Regions from separate parts of the Gordonia sp. NPDC003424 genome, predicted to be linked through region 2. Evidence: predicted binding sites of a transcription regulator. Region 2 holds the regulator's gene; the other holds the start of a gene.
What was found. Region 2 encodes HspR, which represses chaperone genes until heat shock. Its sites were predicted from a motif close to ANNTGAGTNNNNNNNACTCANNT; they were not measured.
Positions count from the first base shown of each region.

Region 1: clpB (ATP-dependent chaperone ClpB) is a predicted target of HspR. The motif match lies at 1,507-1,529, and genes of this name have one in related genera.

Region 1 covers NZ_JBSFQJ010000017.1:62,349-70,048, forward strand. Annotated here, with positions in the region: gene ACWDTI_RS21150 (tocopherol cyclase family protein) at 215-1,252, opposite strand; gene clpB (ATP-dependent chaperone ClpB) at 1,602-4,154, shown strand; gene ACWDTI_RS21160 (MFS transporter) at 4,238-5,779, opposite strand; gene ACWDTI_RS21165 (TetR/AcrR family transcriptional regulator) at 5,923-6,573, shown strand; gene ACWDTI_RS21170 (class I SAM-dependent methyltransferase) at 6,762-7,496, shown strand; gene ACWDTI_RS21175 (class I SAM-dependent methyltransferase) at 7,669-7,700, opposite strand, start outside.
Region 2 covers NZ_JBSFQJ010000026.1:36,507-44,206, forward strand. Annotated here, with positions in the region: gene ACWDTI_RS25195 (hypothetical protein) at 397-1,485, opposite strand; gene ACWDTI_RS25200 (heat shock protein transcriptional repressor HspR) at 1,553-1,951, opposite strand; gene dnaJ (molecular chaperone DnaJ) at 1,955-3,145, opposite strand; gene grpE (nucleotide exchange factor GrpE) at 3,295-3,846, opposite strand; gene dnaK (molecular chaperone DnaK) at 3,930-5,780, opposite strand; gene ACWDTI_RS25220 (TetR/AcrR family transcriptional regulator) at 6,084-6,710, shown strand; gene ACWDTI_RS25225 (FAD-dependent monooxygenase) at 6,774-7,700, opposite strand, start outside.

The sequences.
Region 1 (7,700 bases), on a different contig from region 2:
TCGCTCTGATCGGGTTTCGCAGGGCGACGGTCCGTCAGATCTTGATCCAATCGATGGCTGCGCCGGTGCAGAGAAACAAGACCAGCCACGCCACTCCGAGTACTGCCGGAATGAACTCGAGCGCCCAGATGAGTCGATACACGACAGGTGCTTTCCCGTGTTCGGTTGTTCAGGTTCGGGCTCGCTCATAATATGCCTCTGACCTGCGAGTACATTACGGGATCGGGGGAGCGTCGGTATCGTCCGGATCGCCACCACGGCGCAGTACCTCTGCTCGGGCACGCGCGATGCCACCGTGTTCGAGTGCTGCGAGAGCGGATTCGCCGGCCCACACGAGCTCGCCGCCGCGTCGCCGAACCTCGACGGTCATGCGTGCGCCGAGATGCTCGATCGCGCCCGGGACGTTGCGTCGTTGGCTGGGGATCGGCACCGGCAGGACGTGCGCATCGCCCAGTCGGCCGGATCCTTCGACTCGCACGCTGTACCGTCGCCCGGCGCAATGCAACGACCACGATTCGTCGGTCACCCGTGCCCGCACGGGTGAGATCAGCGGGTCGCCGACCCGCACCAGACGTCCGTCCGGCAGCAGGACCACGATGACGGTTACCTCGGTCTTCAGCGGTCCGGCGCGGACGATTCCGCCCGCGAAAGCCACGCACGCCTCGGGTTCTGCGAATCCCTGAGCCTGCCCCCACCACCAGCTCTCCGGGAACCCTTCACGGCCCCAATTCTTTTCGGCGTACACCTGTGCGCCGTCGAGGTCCCAGGTCTCATCGCCGACGGTCGCACTGCCGCTCGCTCGGCCGCCGAGCAGCCACGGATGCCAGTACTGGTTGAGCCCCGGCACGGAGTGGAAGAAACCGGAGGCGCCGTAACAGCGTCGCGGCCACGACACCGGATCGGTGACGCGGATGTCGAGTCGCGCATCCGGGCCCAGGTCCAGGTGAACTTCGTCCACATCGGCGTGAAAGGCCGAATTCGCGCTGATCTCGAGAGCTTGGGGATTGTCGAGCGCGCCCGGATGCGCGCACGTGCGTAGGAAGCGATGCGGGTGGGCGGCCAGGCCCAAGGTGGCCCAGCGCTCGCCGCTCGGCGACGTGTTCACCCCGCACAACGCGATCAACGTGCGACCCCGGTCGGGTTGGGTGAACCGCCAGAAGTAGCCCTCCATGGCCACGCCGTGTGCCGGCAGGAGATTGCCGAATGGACGGTCTGCGCCGGTGGCGCGATAGCGAGAGCTCAGCCCGAACATATCTCTAGGCCCCAGCCCGGCGTCGTTGGAGTTCCGACGTTGATCGCAGCGCGCGCCGGCGAGGCGCCGAGGAGCACTATTGCGGCCTCCGCGATATCGCCGTGTCCTTCATGGGCTACTCCTACCGCCGCGCTCCTCGAGCCAGGCTATCGCGAGCCGGTCAACAAGGCGCAACACGACATGCCCCTCGCCAGTCCGGAAACCGACCGGGTGCCGCAGCCGATAAAGTGACCCAGGACACACAGCAATCGCAAACCTGAGCGGAATGCACTCAACTCTACTGGCGTTGCACCCTTCGAATGGCTCATACTTGAGCCTGTTGGACTAAAGAGAGAAAGGTACACGCCAAGTGGACAGCTTCAACCCGACCACCAAGACGCAGCAGGCGCTGAGTGCTGCTGTGCAGGCGGCGGCCGCTGCTGGCAATTCCGACGTGCGTCCGGCTCACATCCTGGTGGCGCTGCTCGATCAGTCCGATGGCATCGCTGCGCCGCTGCTGAAGGCGGTTGGAGTCGATCCGTCGACGGTTCGCGCACAGGCCCAGGCTCTCGTGAACCGCGCCCCGACGGTCTCCAGCTCGAGCGCGCAGCCCCAACTATCCCGCGAGTCGATTGCGGCCATCACCGCAGCTCAACAGCTCGCGGGCGAACTCAACGACGAATACGTCTCGACCGAACACATCCTCGTGGGTCTGGCCACCGGTGACTCCGACACCGCCAAACTGCTGGCCAATGTGGGGGCCACCCCGCAGGCTCTGCAGGAGGCGTTCGTCGCCGTGCGCGGCACTTCGCGGGTGACCTCCGAAGATCCGGAGTCGACGTATCAGGCGCTGGAGAAGTACTCCACCGACCTCACCTCCGCGGCGCGCGAGGGCAAGCTCGATCCGGTGATCGGCCGTGACGCCGAGATCCGTCGTGTCGTCCAGGTGCTCTCGCGCCGGACCAAGAACAACCCGGTGCTCATCGGTGAACCCGGCGTCGGCAAGACCGCGATCGTCGAGGGTCTGGCCCAGCGCATCGTGGCCGGTGACGTGCCGGAGTCGTTGCGCAACAAGACCGTCATCTCCCTCGACATGGGTTCGATGGTCGCCGGCGCCAAGTACCGCGGCGAGTTCGAGGAGCGGCTCAAGGCCGTGCTCGACGAGATCAAGGGCTCGGCCGGCGAGATCATCACCTTCATCGACGAGCTGCACACCATCGTGGGTGCCGGTGCCACCGGCGATTCAGCGATGGATGCGGGCAACATGATCAAGCCGATGCTCGCCCGTGGCGAGTTGCGGCTGGTCGGCGCCACCACCCTCGAGGAGTACCGCAAGTACATCGAGAAGGACGCCGCACTCGAGCGGCGGTTCCAGCAGGTGTACGTCGGTGAGCCGTCGGTGGAGGACACCATCGGCATCCTGCGTGGTCTCAAGGAACGCTACGAGGTGCACCATGGCGTCCGCATCACCGACTCCGCATTGGTCTCGGCCGCAACGCTTTCCGACCGCTACATCACCTCCCGGTTCCTGCCGGACAAGGCCATCGACCTGGTCGACGAGGCCGCGTCTCGGCTCCGGATGGAGATCGACTCACGTCCCGAGGAGATCGACGAGGTCGAGCGCATCGTCCGTCGCCTCGAGGTCGAAGAGGTCGCCCTGCAGAAGGAGACCGACGCGGCGTCGAAGGAACGTCTCGAGAAGCTGCGCTCCGAACTGGCCGACCAGAAGGAGAAGCTCAACGAGCTCTCCGCCCGGTGGCAGTCGGAGAAGACCGCGATCGACGCCGTCCGCGACCTCAAGGAGGAGCTGGAAAAGCTTCGCGGGGAGGCAGAACGGGCCGAACGCTCCGGCGATCTCGGCCGCGCCGCCGAGTTGCGGTACGGCAAGATCCCCGGCCTGGAGAAGAACCTCGAGGCCGCGATCGAGAAGACCGGCACCGATCCCGGGCAGGACGTGATGCTTCAGGAGGAGGTGGGACCCGACGACGTCGCGCAGGTGGTGTCGGCGTGGACCGGCATCCCCGCGGGCCGCATGCTCGAGGGTGAGACCGCCAAGCTGCTGCGCATGGAAGACGAACTCGGACACCGGGTCATCGGCCAGAAGGATGCAGTGCAGGCGGTGTCCGACGCGGTGCGTCGTGCCCGTGCCGGTGTCGCCGACCCGAACCGGCCACTCGGTTCGTTCATGTTCCTCGGCCCGACCGGCGTCGGTAAAACCGAGCTGGCCAAGGCTCTCGCCGAGTTCCTGTTCGACGACGAGCGTGCGATGGTCCGCATCGACATGAGTGAGTACGGCGAAAAGCACAGCGTCGCACGCCTTGTCGGAGCACCTCCCGGATATGTCGGCTACGAGGCCGGCGGTCAGCTCACCGAGGCGGTGCGGCGTCGCCCCTACACGGTGGTCCTGTTCGACGAGATCGAGAAGGCCCACCCGGACGTGTTCGACGTGCTGCTGCAGGTCCTCGACGAAGGTCGCCTGACCGACGGTCAGGGCCGCACGGTGGACTTCCGCAACACCATCCTCATCCTCACGTCCAATCTGGGCGCGGGCGGTGACAAGGACCAGGTGATGATGGCGGTCCGCAGCCGGTTCAAGCCGGAGTTCATCAACCGCCTCGACGACGTCATCGTCTTCGACGCGCTGAGCCCCGAGGAACTGGTGTCCATCGTCGACATCCAACTGCGGCAACTGGCCAAGCGTCTCGCGCAGCGTCGGCTGGATCTGGAGGTGACGCCGAAGGCCAAGGAATGGCTCGCCGAGCGTGGCTTCGATCCGCTCTACGGCGCCCGTCCGCTGCGGCGGCTGGTGCAGCAGGCGATCGGCGACCAGCTGGCAAAGGCATTGCTGGCCGGCGACATCCACGACGGAGACGTCGTGCCGGTGAATGTCGGTGCGGACGGCGAGTCGTTGGTGCTCGGCTGACCTGACTGAGACTGGCCCCGTGAGTGGGCTCCGAGGGGCAATGCCCCTCGGAAGCCCGCCACGGGGCCACTTTTCGCAGTAGCTCAGGCCGCGACGACCGCCGCGTTCTGCGTCTCGTCGCCCAACTCGTGCCGGCCCATGCGGATCATGCCGGCGATCACCAGGAACGCGAGGAACATGAAGCCGGCGCCGCAGTAGAACGCGACATCGTAGCTGTGAATGGTGGCCGCCATGAAGTCTTCGGGATTGGCCGGGACCGGCTGCCCGGTCGCCTGATCGAGCGTCATCGCGCTTCGGTGGTCGCTGGAAAATATCTGCGCCACAATAGTACTCAGCAGTGCGATGCCGACCGAGCCGCCGACCTGCTGGGACGTGTTGACCAGCGCGCTGGCCACGCCTGCGTCCTTCTCGTCGATGCGGTGCAGCGCCACCGACTGCATCGCGACGAACACCAGCCCCATGCCCAAGGCGATCAACAGCTCGCTGGGCAGGATGTGCGTCAACCAGGTCGAGTCCGAATCAAGTTGTGCCAGATAGAGATAGCCAACGATGCCGGCGACGGTGCCGATCATCATCAGGGGACGCGGTCCGAATCGGGGGAGGAGTGAACTGGCGGCTCCGGCCGACACGATGAGCGCCACCGGGAACGGCAGGAACAGCACGCCGGCGCGTAACGGGCTGTTGCCCAACGTGTTCTGGAAGTAGTAGCTCAGGAACAGGAACATCGCGAACATTGCGGTCGGGATGATGAAGGCCACCAGGTAGGCGCCGCCGCGGTTTATCTCGCCGGGGATGCGGAGCGGAAGCAGCGGATGAGTGCTGCGGTGCTCGATCAGGACGAACGTGGCCAGCAGCACGGCCGCGGCGACGAACAGCAGGATGGTCGAGGTTGCACCCCAACCGGATTCGGCGGCACGGGTGAATCCGTAGACGACGCTGACCAGGCCCAGGGTCACGGTGATGGCTCCGGGCAGGTCGTATCCGCCGGTGCGCTTGGTCGGTACGTCGCGGACCACCAGCGTGAGCGCTCCGATCGCGGCGATGACGGCGATCGGTGTGTTCACCAACAGCGTCCAGCGCCAGGAGAAGAACTCGGTCAAAGCGCCACCGGCGATCAGGCCGATCGCCGCACCGCCACCGGACACCGCAGCGTAGACCGCGAATGCGCGAGCACGTTCGCGATGTTCGATGAAGGTGACGGTGATCAGCGAGAGTGCCGCGGGCGCAAGCAAGGCCGCGAAGGCACCTTGCAGGGCGCGGCCGGCGAAGAACGATATGTCGTTCCAGGCGAATCCGGCCATCGCCGACGACGCGGCGAAGCCGACGAGCCCGATCAGGAACATGCGGCGGCGACCGAGGTAGTCGGCCATCCGGCCGCCGAGAAGCAGTAGGCCGCCGAACATCAGCGTGTAGGCGGTCAGTGCCCATTGGCGGTTGGCATCGGAGATGTGCAGGTCGGTCTGGGCAAACGGGAGAGCGATCGTGATGATGCTGGCGTCGAGCACCACCATCAGCTGGGCCAGGGCGATGACGCCCAGTGCCCACCAGCGGCGAGAACTCGGCGCCGGCGAGGCGAGTCCGGGGTCGGGGAGATCTTCTGTCAGTGCAGTGTCCGATGTGGTCACGAGATCCTCAATCGTCAGAGGTGAATGATCGGTGCCCTGCAATAGTGGCAGACTCAGACAGAAGGCGTCAACAGACAAAATACAGAATCAGACAATTGGCGCTCACGGCAGAAAGTTTGCGCTCCACGAGTTACAATCACGGCGTGGGACACGCGGAACAAGAAACAGGCCAGGTCAAGGCCGGTCTTCGAGAGCGCAAGAAGCTGCAGACGCGCGATCGGCTGATCTCGGCAGCACTGGAACTGTGCGACTCCCAGGGGTTCGACGCGACGACGGTCGAGCAGATCTCCGATGCGGCCGACATCTCGCCGCGGACGTTCAACCGCTACTTCGCGACCAAAGAGGACGTCATCCTGGCCCCGATCGAGGACATGATCGCCGCGATGGCCGCTGCCCTCGACGCCCAGCCTCACACCGGCAACGAGTTCGAGGCGTTGGTCAACGCGCAGACCCAGATATTCTGCGGTGAATGTCCTACCGGTTCGGTGGATCTCGAGCGCTTCGAGACCATGAATCGGATCATTCAGTCGGCACCCTCGGTGAACGGTCGCAACACCGAACTCGCCGAGAGGAAGTACCGGAGCATCACCGACAAGGTCGCCGAGCGGATGGAACTGCCGGCCGACGATCCCCGGGTCCGGGTCACCGTCGGGGTCTACATGTCACTCGTGCACATCTCGATGGACACCTGGCGATGTGGCCAAGAGCCGGGGGTCACCACCGATGCCACAGTCGCCGCGAAGGCTCTGACGGCGACCTACGACACGTTCCGCGAGGTCGTCAAGAACGTATGACCGTGCGGCTGATGTCCGCCAGACGGCTGGTGTCCCGCGTTGGAAATTCGTCGCATAATTCCGGCGATCCAGGTGGATGCATCGCGAGGCGGCTGGATGTACCTGCGACGACGCCAACCAAGCGAGGCGCCTCCTGGGCGTTGGAATTGTGCAACGAATTTACGACGCGGGACACTACCCTCTGAACCATGGTGAACGAGTCCATGCAGGAGACGTGGGGCGACGCCGGCAGCGGATGGGTGGCCAACGAGGCGACGTTCGACCAGGTGTTCACGCCGTTCACCCGGGCTCTGGTCGAGCGGGCGGGTTTCGCTGCGGGAGACCGCGTGCTGGACATCGGTTGTGGCTCAGGAACTTTACTCGAGCATGCGGTCCGCAGCGGCGCGTCGGCGACCGGTGTCGACATCTCCGCGGCGATGGTCGACGCGGCCCGCGCTCGAGTCCCACAGGCGGACGTGCTGCTGGCCGATGCGCAGACCGCGGAACTGCACGAGCCATCCGCGCCGCCGTTCGATCACGTCGTCTCGCGTTTCGGCGTGATGTTCTTCGACGATCCGCTCGCCGCCTTCGGCAACATCCGCAGTTTCGTCGCACCGGGTGGGCGCCTGACCTTTGTGTGCTGGCGATCCGGAGACAACACGATGTTCACCCTCGGGACGAGCGTTCTGACCGAGCGGTTGGGAATCTCCGACGTCGATGCGGATTCGACCGCGCCCGGACCGCTCGCGTTCGGTGACGATCAACGCCTCCGCGAGGTCTTGTCGGAATCCGGGTGGCATGACATCGCGATCGAGCCTTTCGACGGCATGCATGTGCGACTACAGCATGAACGGCAGCGACGGCGTTCAGGAGCGACTGGCGATGGTGTTGGCGACGCCCATCGGTCGCAACGCCCGCGTCGCGTTGTACCCGCGCCTCGGTGAGGACGGCTGGGCGGCGCTCGTGGACGAGGTGCGTGCCGAGGTGCGTCGTCACCGGGTCGACGGAACCGTGAAGTTCGTCGGGCAGACCTGGTTGGTCAGCGCGCGTAATCCGGGTTGAGCAAACATGATTCACGGTGCGCGCCGACGATCGGCGAACGCATGGCCGCGGGGATCACGCCACCGTGCCCACCGCGATCCGCGCCG
Region 2 (7,700 bases):
GAAAAAATCGACCACATCCCGGCCAGCCACCCACCCGACCAACGAAAAAATCGACCACGCCCCAGCCAGCCACCCACCCGACCAACAAAAAAAGTCGGCCACGTCCCGGGCCAGCCACCCACCCGACCAACGAAAAAATCGGCCACGCCCCGGCCAGCCACCCACCCGACCAACGAAAAAATCGGCCACGCCCCGGCCAGCCACCCACCCGACCAACGAAAAAGTCGACCACGCCCCGACCAGCCACCCACCCGACCAACGAAAAAGTCGACCACATCCCGACCAGTCACCCACCCGACCAACGAAAAAATCGGCCACGTCCCGGCCAGTCACCCACCCGACCAGCGAAAAAATCGACCACGTCCCGGCCGGTCACCTACTCGACCAGCGAGAATGCTACGGCGCGGGGCTTTGGCCGCCGAAGCCGCCGTCGGCCGTCTCGGTGACGGTGACGGTGACCGTCGACGGTTCGGCGGTCTCGGTCTGCGTCTCCGTGTTGGTGACGGTCGTCGTGCTCGGGGCAGGGGCGGGCGCGCTGACGGTCGCCGTCTCACGCTCGGTGCGGGTCTCGGTGACCGGTTCGGCGGTACGGACCACGGTGGTCGTCGACGCCGGCTGAGTGATGGTCGTGGTGGTCGCCGGCACGGCGTCGTCGCGTTCGGAATCGACGCCCGCGAACACGGCCGATGCGGCGATCGCACCGAGAGCGAGAGCCCCGGCCAGCGCCGCTCCGATCAGCCACCAGCGGCGATTGGACGTTCCGCGATGTACGCCGGGTGGCTTCGCCGCGATGATCGCCGCGCCCGCCGCCGGTGCGAGTGCCGGCTGATCGACGACGGTGACGGGGCGGGCCAGTGCGTATTCGAGGGCCGGTGCGGCACCTGCGACCTCAGCGCCGGGGCCGGTGCACACGATCGATGTCACCGATGACCCGCCGGGAGCCGACGTCAGGGCGTCGGCGACCTCCCGGGCGCAGGTCGGGTCGGTGACGGGTCCGGGCGTGCCGTAGGCGAACTCGGCGGTCCCGAGTACCTCGCCGGTGGCGGAATCGAGCGTGACGACCGATGAGCCCGGCGAGGGGATCGCCGATCGGTCGAGATCGATCGCGGCGATGATGCCTCGGTTGGGTAGTTCGGCGCGGGCCGCCTCGGCGAGCGCCGCCGGCAGGTCGGTGACCGACACCTTGCTGTACCAGCCGGGCCGCCCGCCGGCCGGCGACAGGTTCGCCTGCAGATAGTTCTGGGTGGCCGGGCGTGCGCAGGCGATGCCGATGCGGTCGATCTCGTACGGCACCGACTCGACGAGTTCCCTGATCGCGGTCTGCGCGCTCTGTGCCGACGGGTCGGGCAGGTCCACCAGATTGCTGGCGATGACGGATCCGTCGGCGGCCCGGACCACCGATGCCACCTGGTCCTCGACCACGGAAATGCCGAGGACCGAACCGGCCGACGAGCCGCCCATCGGGGCGGCTGTGGTGTCGGCCATGTTCGGTCCTGTCGTCGGTGGCTGGCTGGTCGCGGTGCTCAGGGTAGCGAAGCCACCTGAGCGTCGATCAGTCGGCGGTGCGCTTGCGCCGCGGCTGCCAGACCACGAGTGCGCTGGTCCGCGGCACCGGGACGAGTTCGCCGCTGCGGCGCTGTGTCGCCTGCTCGAGCTGCGCCTGCAGTTCACGGAGTCGCGACTGGAGCGCGTCGACCTGGTTCTCGAGGTCGATGATCCGTTTGATGCCGGCGAGGTTGACGCCCTCGTCCTGCGACAGACGCTGGATCTCGCGCAGGAGTTCGACGTCGCGCGACGAGTATCGCCGTCCGCCACCGCTGGCGCGTTGCGGCGTCACCAGGCCCAACCGGTCATAGGTGCGCAGCGTCTGCGCGTGCATGCCGGCGAGTTCGGCGGCCACCGAGATCATGAACGTCGCGGCGGACTCACGGTCGTTGTCGTGGGCTGCCATGATTCATCGCCCCCATCCCGCGCGAGGATCGAATCCGCTGGCCTTCTCCGCGTCGGCATAGGCGCGCATCGCGTCGACGGCTGCGTCGTCGAGTTTCGGCGGCACCGCCACCTTGACGGTGACGAGCAGGTCGCCGGCGCCACCCGACCGCTTGGGCACACCACGGCCACGCACCCGCAGGGTGCGGCCGTCGGTGGTGTTGGCCGGGATCTTGACCCCGACCGAGCCCTCCAGCGTCGGCACGGACACCGTGGCGCCGAGGATGAGTTCTGAAATGCTCACCGGCAGTTGTACTTTGAGGTCGTTGCCGCTGCGCGTGAACACCTTGTCGGCGGTCACGTGCACGACCACGTACAGGTCGCCCGACGGCGCGCCTCGCCGTCCGGCCTCACCTTGGCCGGCCAGCCGGATACGCTGACCATCCTCGACGCCGGACGGGATACGGACGTTGATCGTGCGGGCCCGGACCTTGACGCCGGTGCCGTCGCAATCGGAGCACGGGTCGTCGATCCGCGATCCGGTCCCCTGGCAGTCCTGGCACGGCTCACTGAAGCCGAACGCCCCCTGGTTGCGGCTGATGAAGCCGGAACCGTTGCAGCTCGGGCAGACTCGCGGGCTGGTGCCGGGCTTGGCACCACTGCCGTGGCACGTGGTGCAGGGCGCCGGGCTGGTCACGCGGAGTTGTACGGTCGTACCGAGAGCGGCGTCTTTGAAGCTGAGGCTCGTCTCGGTCTCGAGGTCGTTGCCACGCTTGGGCCGACTCGCCGTCGACGTGCGCTGGCCGCGTCCGCCGGTGAACAGATCACCGAACAGATCGCCGAGTCCGCCACCGTCGCCGCCGCCCCCACCGAACAGGTCGCCGATGTTGAAGTCGCCACCGGTGGTGGTGTAAGTCGTTCCCCCGCCCGGGAATCCCCCGGGAAATCCGTTGCCCCCGCCGCGGAATCGTCCGCCGGCGAACATGGCGCGGGTCTCGTCGTACTCTTTGCGCTTCTCTGCATCGGACAGCACGCTGTGGGCTTCGGACACCCGCTTGAAGCGCTCCTCGGCCGCCGAGTCCCCCGGATTGGCGTCGGGGTGCAGCTCGCGTGCGAGCTTGCGGTAGGCCTTCTTGATCTCTTCAGCCGAAGCGTCAGAAGCAACGCCGAGGTCCTTGTAGAAGTCTTGTTCCAACCACTCACGTTGTGGAGCCACCAGACGTCACCTCCTTCGGTATCTCAGTTGTCTGGATGAAGTTGTCGTTGTGAAGTTGTGGTGTTGCGCTCCCTGTGCGACGAGCCACGAAGACCCTTCGTGGCTCGTCGCCGGCGCTCCGCGCACCTCAGGGAGCGGGAGGGTTGCGCTTATTGTGCACCAGACTCTTCGGGTTGCGGTTGTGCCGCCGGTACCGGATCGGTGACGGTCACCATCGCGGTGCGGATCACCTTCTCGCCGAGCCGATAGCCGCTGCGATAGACCTGCCCGAGGACGGGCTGCGCACCGTCACCGTCGTGCTGGACGGCCTCGTGGAGTTCCGGGTCGAACGAGTCGCCCGACTCTCCGAACTTGGCCAGTCCCTCGCCGGCGAGCGTGGTGCCGAGCTTGTCGGCGATCGCCCGCAGCGGCCCGCTCTCGAGGTCGCCGTGCTCGCGGGCACGGTCGAGATCGTCGAGCAGCGGGAGCAGTTTCTCGATGAGCACCTGCTTGCCGAAGGCGACCGATCCCTGCTTCTCCTCGGCGGCACGCCGCTTGAAGTTCGCGAACTGGGCTCGCTCCCGCTGGAGTGCGGCGGTCAGTTCGGCGATCTCCTCGTCGGCGACCGAGCTGGGGGTCACCTCTTCGGCGCCGGGTGCCGGCCGGCGCACCTCTCCCGTCTCGGGATCGATGACGCGGCGGTCGGTCACCGTGATCGGCATGTCGACTTCCTGGTCGGGGTCGACCGGACCCAGCTCGGGTTCGCTCGCGGCGTTCCCGACGCCGGATCCGGTCCCGTCCTGGGTCACTTGTTGTCCCCGGAGGTCGGCTCGTCGACGACCTCGGCGTCGACGACGTCGCTGTCGGCGGCCTGCTCACCGGTGGGTGCCGAACCGTTGGGCGACTCGGCAGCCGAGGCGGCGTAGATCGCCTGGCCCATCTCCTGGGACTCGGCCGAGAGCTTCTCGATCGCGGACTTGATGGCCGCGATGTCGTTGCCCTTCAGTGACTCGTTGGCCTCCGCGATGGCCGCGTTGACCTTGTCCTTGACCTCGCCGGGAACCTTGTCCTCGTTGTCCTTGAGGAACTTCTCGGTGTGGTTGACCAGGGACTCGGCCTGGTTGCGGGTCTCGGCCTCCTCACGACGCTTGCGGTCCTCGTCGGCGTGCGCCTCGGCGTCCTTGATCATCCGGTCGATCTCGTCCTTGCTCAGGCCGGAACCGTCCTGGATACGGATGCTGTTCTCCTTGCCGGTGCCCTTGTCCTTCGCGGTGACGTGCACGATGCCGTTGGCGTCGATGTCGAAGGTCACCTCGATCTGGGGGACACCCTGCGGCGCCGGAGCGATGCCGCCGAGCTCGAAGGAGCCGAGCAGCTTGTTGTGCGACGCGATCTCGCGCTCACCCTGATAGACCTGGATCTGCACCGACGGCTGATTGTCCTCGGCCGTGGTGTAGGTCTCGCTGCGCTTGGTCGGGATGGTGGTGTTGCGCTCGATCAGCTTGTGCATCACGCCGCCCTTGGTCTCGATACCGAGGGAGAGCGGGGTGACGTCGAGCAGCAGCACGTCCTTGACCTCGCCGCGCAGGACGCCGGCCTGCAGGGCGGCGCCGACGGCGACGACCTCGTCCGGGTTGACGCCCTTGTTGGGCTCCTGGCCACCGGTCAGTTCCTTGACCAGATCCGAGACCGCGGGCATACGGGTCGATCCACCGACGAGCACGACATGGTCGATGTCGCCGACGGCGATCCCGGCGTCCTTGATGACGGCCTGGAACGGCGCGCGGGTGCGCTCGAGCAGATCGCTCGTGATCTTCTGGAACTCGCTGCGCGAGAGCTGCTCGTCGAGGAACAGCGGATTCTTGTCGGCGTCGACGGTGATGTAGGGCAGGTTGATCGAGGTGCTCTGCGATGCAGACAGTTCGATCTTGGCCTTCTCGGCAGCCTCACGCAGACGCTGCATGGCCATCTTGTCCTTGGTCAGGTCGATACCGTTCTGGGCCTTGAACTTCTCGACGAGCCAGTCGACGATGCGCTGATCCCAGTCGTCACCACCGAGGTGGTTGTCACCCGAGGTGGCACGGACCTCGACGACGCCGTCGCCGATCTCCAGCAGCGAGACGTCGAAGGTGCCGCCACCGAGGTCGAAGACCAGGATGGTCTGCTCCTTCTCGCCCTTGTCCAGGCCGTAGGCCAGGGCGGCCGCGGTGGGCTCGTTGACGATGCGCAGCACGTTGAGGCCCGCGATCTGTCCGGCCTCCTTGGTGGCCTGACGCTGCGAGTCGTTGAAGTAGGCCGGCACGGTGATCACGGCGTCGGAGACGTCCTCACCCAGGTAGGCCTCGGCGTCGCGCTTGAGCTTCATCAGCGTGCGCGCGCTGATCTCCTGCGGGGTGTACTTCTTGTCGTCGATCTCGACGGACCAGTCGCCCTCGCCCATGTGGCGCTTGACGGACCGGATGGTGCGGTCGACGTTGGTGACCGCCTGGTTCTTTGCCGGCTGTCCGACCAGGACCTCGCCGTTGCGCGCGAACGCGACCACCGACGGGGTCGTACGGGAGCCTTCGGCGTTGGCGATGACGGCGGGCTCGCCGCCTTCGAGCACCGACACCACCGAGTTGGTGGTGCCGAGGTCGATTCCAACTGCACGGGACATGTGTTTCCTCCTAGTCATGGGTCTGCACCGAGGTGGTGTGACACCTTGTACGTCTGTCGAAACCTGAACTTCAGTGCAACCGACTCATGTCTTACTGAATCGAAGACGATGAGTCAAACCGACTTGAGTCTATCTCACTCAGGTTTCTCGAAGTGTCCAACGGGGAGGCCGGCCGTATTGTTCCCGGTTTCGCCGAAAAAGTTGAGTCGGAGTGACTCAATGTCCGCGGCTGTCGCCCATCGGCCTCTTTCTGACCGCGGTCCGTTTACACTCTCCACCACAGACTGTGAGGCGGGGGGCTTCGTGAGCAAGAACGCGGCGGGTAGCGGTCACGATGCCCCGGATCGGCGCACGCGATTCGCGCGGGCGACGCTGGAGATCATCTCGACCCGCGGGCTCCACGCGGTGACGCATCGGTCCGTCGACGAGGCCGCCGGACTCCCGGCGGGTTCGGTCAACTACTACGCGCCGACCCGGTCGAAGCTGCTGTCGCTGGCCATCGAGGCCGCGCACGCCGTGATGTGGGATGTGGCGATGCGGTCGTTCGCGCCGATGCTCGCCGGCGACGATGCGACACCGGAGCTGGTGCTCGACTGCACCACCGACTTCGTCATGGCGATGTGCACCGAGGGCGAAGGGTTCGTCAAGGCGCACTTCGCGATTCTGGTGGAGGCCCAGTTCGACGACGATCTGCGCGAGCAGGTGCTGCGCAACCGCGCGGTGTTCATCGATTTCACCGAGCCGTTCGTCTCGCGCTACGAACCCAACCGGCCCGAGCGCACCGCCGAACTGATCGTCGCGCTGCTCGAAGGGTTGATCCAGCAGCAGACGCTGGTGGCCACGGAGATGTTCCCGCGCTTCATCATCAAGGGCACCATCGCCCGTATCTTCGGCTTCCCGGGCGGCGAGCTCGAACCCGCCCCGGCCTGAATCCCCTCACCACCGATCCGCCGGCCACCGATCCGCCACGGTGATGGCGCGGTCGCGGCGCGGTCACGGTGCGGTCATCACCAGTTTCGCGATCCTGCCCATCACTGCCGGCACGTCGCCTTGCTCGCGGTCCACCTGCCACCCGGCGATCAGATTGGACGCCTCTACCACCGCGCGCACCCGGTCCAGCCGTCGATCGGCGAACTCCGCCCACAACCGGTCGTCGATCCGCTCGCTCCCGGTCAGCAGTTCGGCGAGCACGACGGCGTCCTCGAGTCCCATCGCCGCGCCCTGCGCGATGGTCGGCGGACAGGTGTGCACCGCGTCGCCGATGAGGACCACCCGCCCCCGATTCCACGGCCCGTCGAGCAGATGGGTCTCGGCGTGCGTGTAGTGCACGACTGCGGAATCCTCGATCGCCGCGCGAATCGCATCCCAGGGTCCGTGGTAGGCCGACGACAGCTCGCGCACCACCTCGACTCGCTCGGCGGCCGTGAGTGCGGACCGGTCGCACGCGTCTTCGGTGAGATGCGCGTACAGCGTGGTCTCCGAGGTCGGCGTGAAACCCGAATAGAGGCAGCGGCCTCCGTAATACAGCCCCGCATGATCGAGTTCGGCCGGGCGCCGGGCGAACACTCGCCAGATGCCGAGGCCGATCGGGCGCGTCTGGAGATCAATCCCGAGCATCTTGCGCGTGGCCGACCGGATCCCGTCGGCACCGATCACCACGTCGTAGCGTGCTGCGGACCGGTCGGAGAACACGACATCGACACCGTCGTCGTCGGCACACAGCTCGGTCACGGTGGTCGCGAACCGGGTCTTCACCCCGACCTCCTCGGCCCGGTCCATCAGGATGCCGGCCAGGTCGGGCCGGTACATACCCATCGTGGGCGGAACGTCGGGCCCACCGGTCGGCGCGCTGGGCACCTCGGCGAGCACCGCCGCCTCGGCATCGGTCGCGTAGATGTGCAACGTCGTGAACGGCTGTCC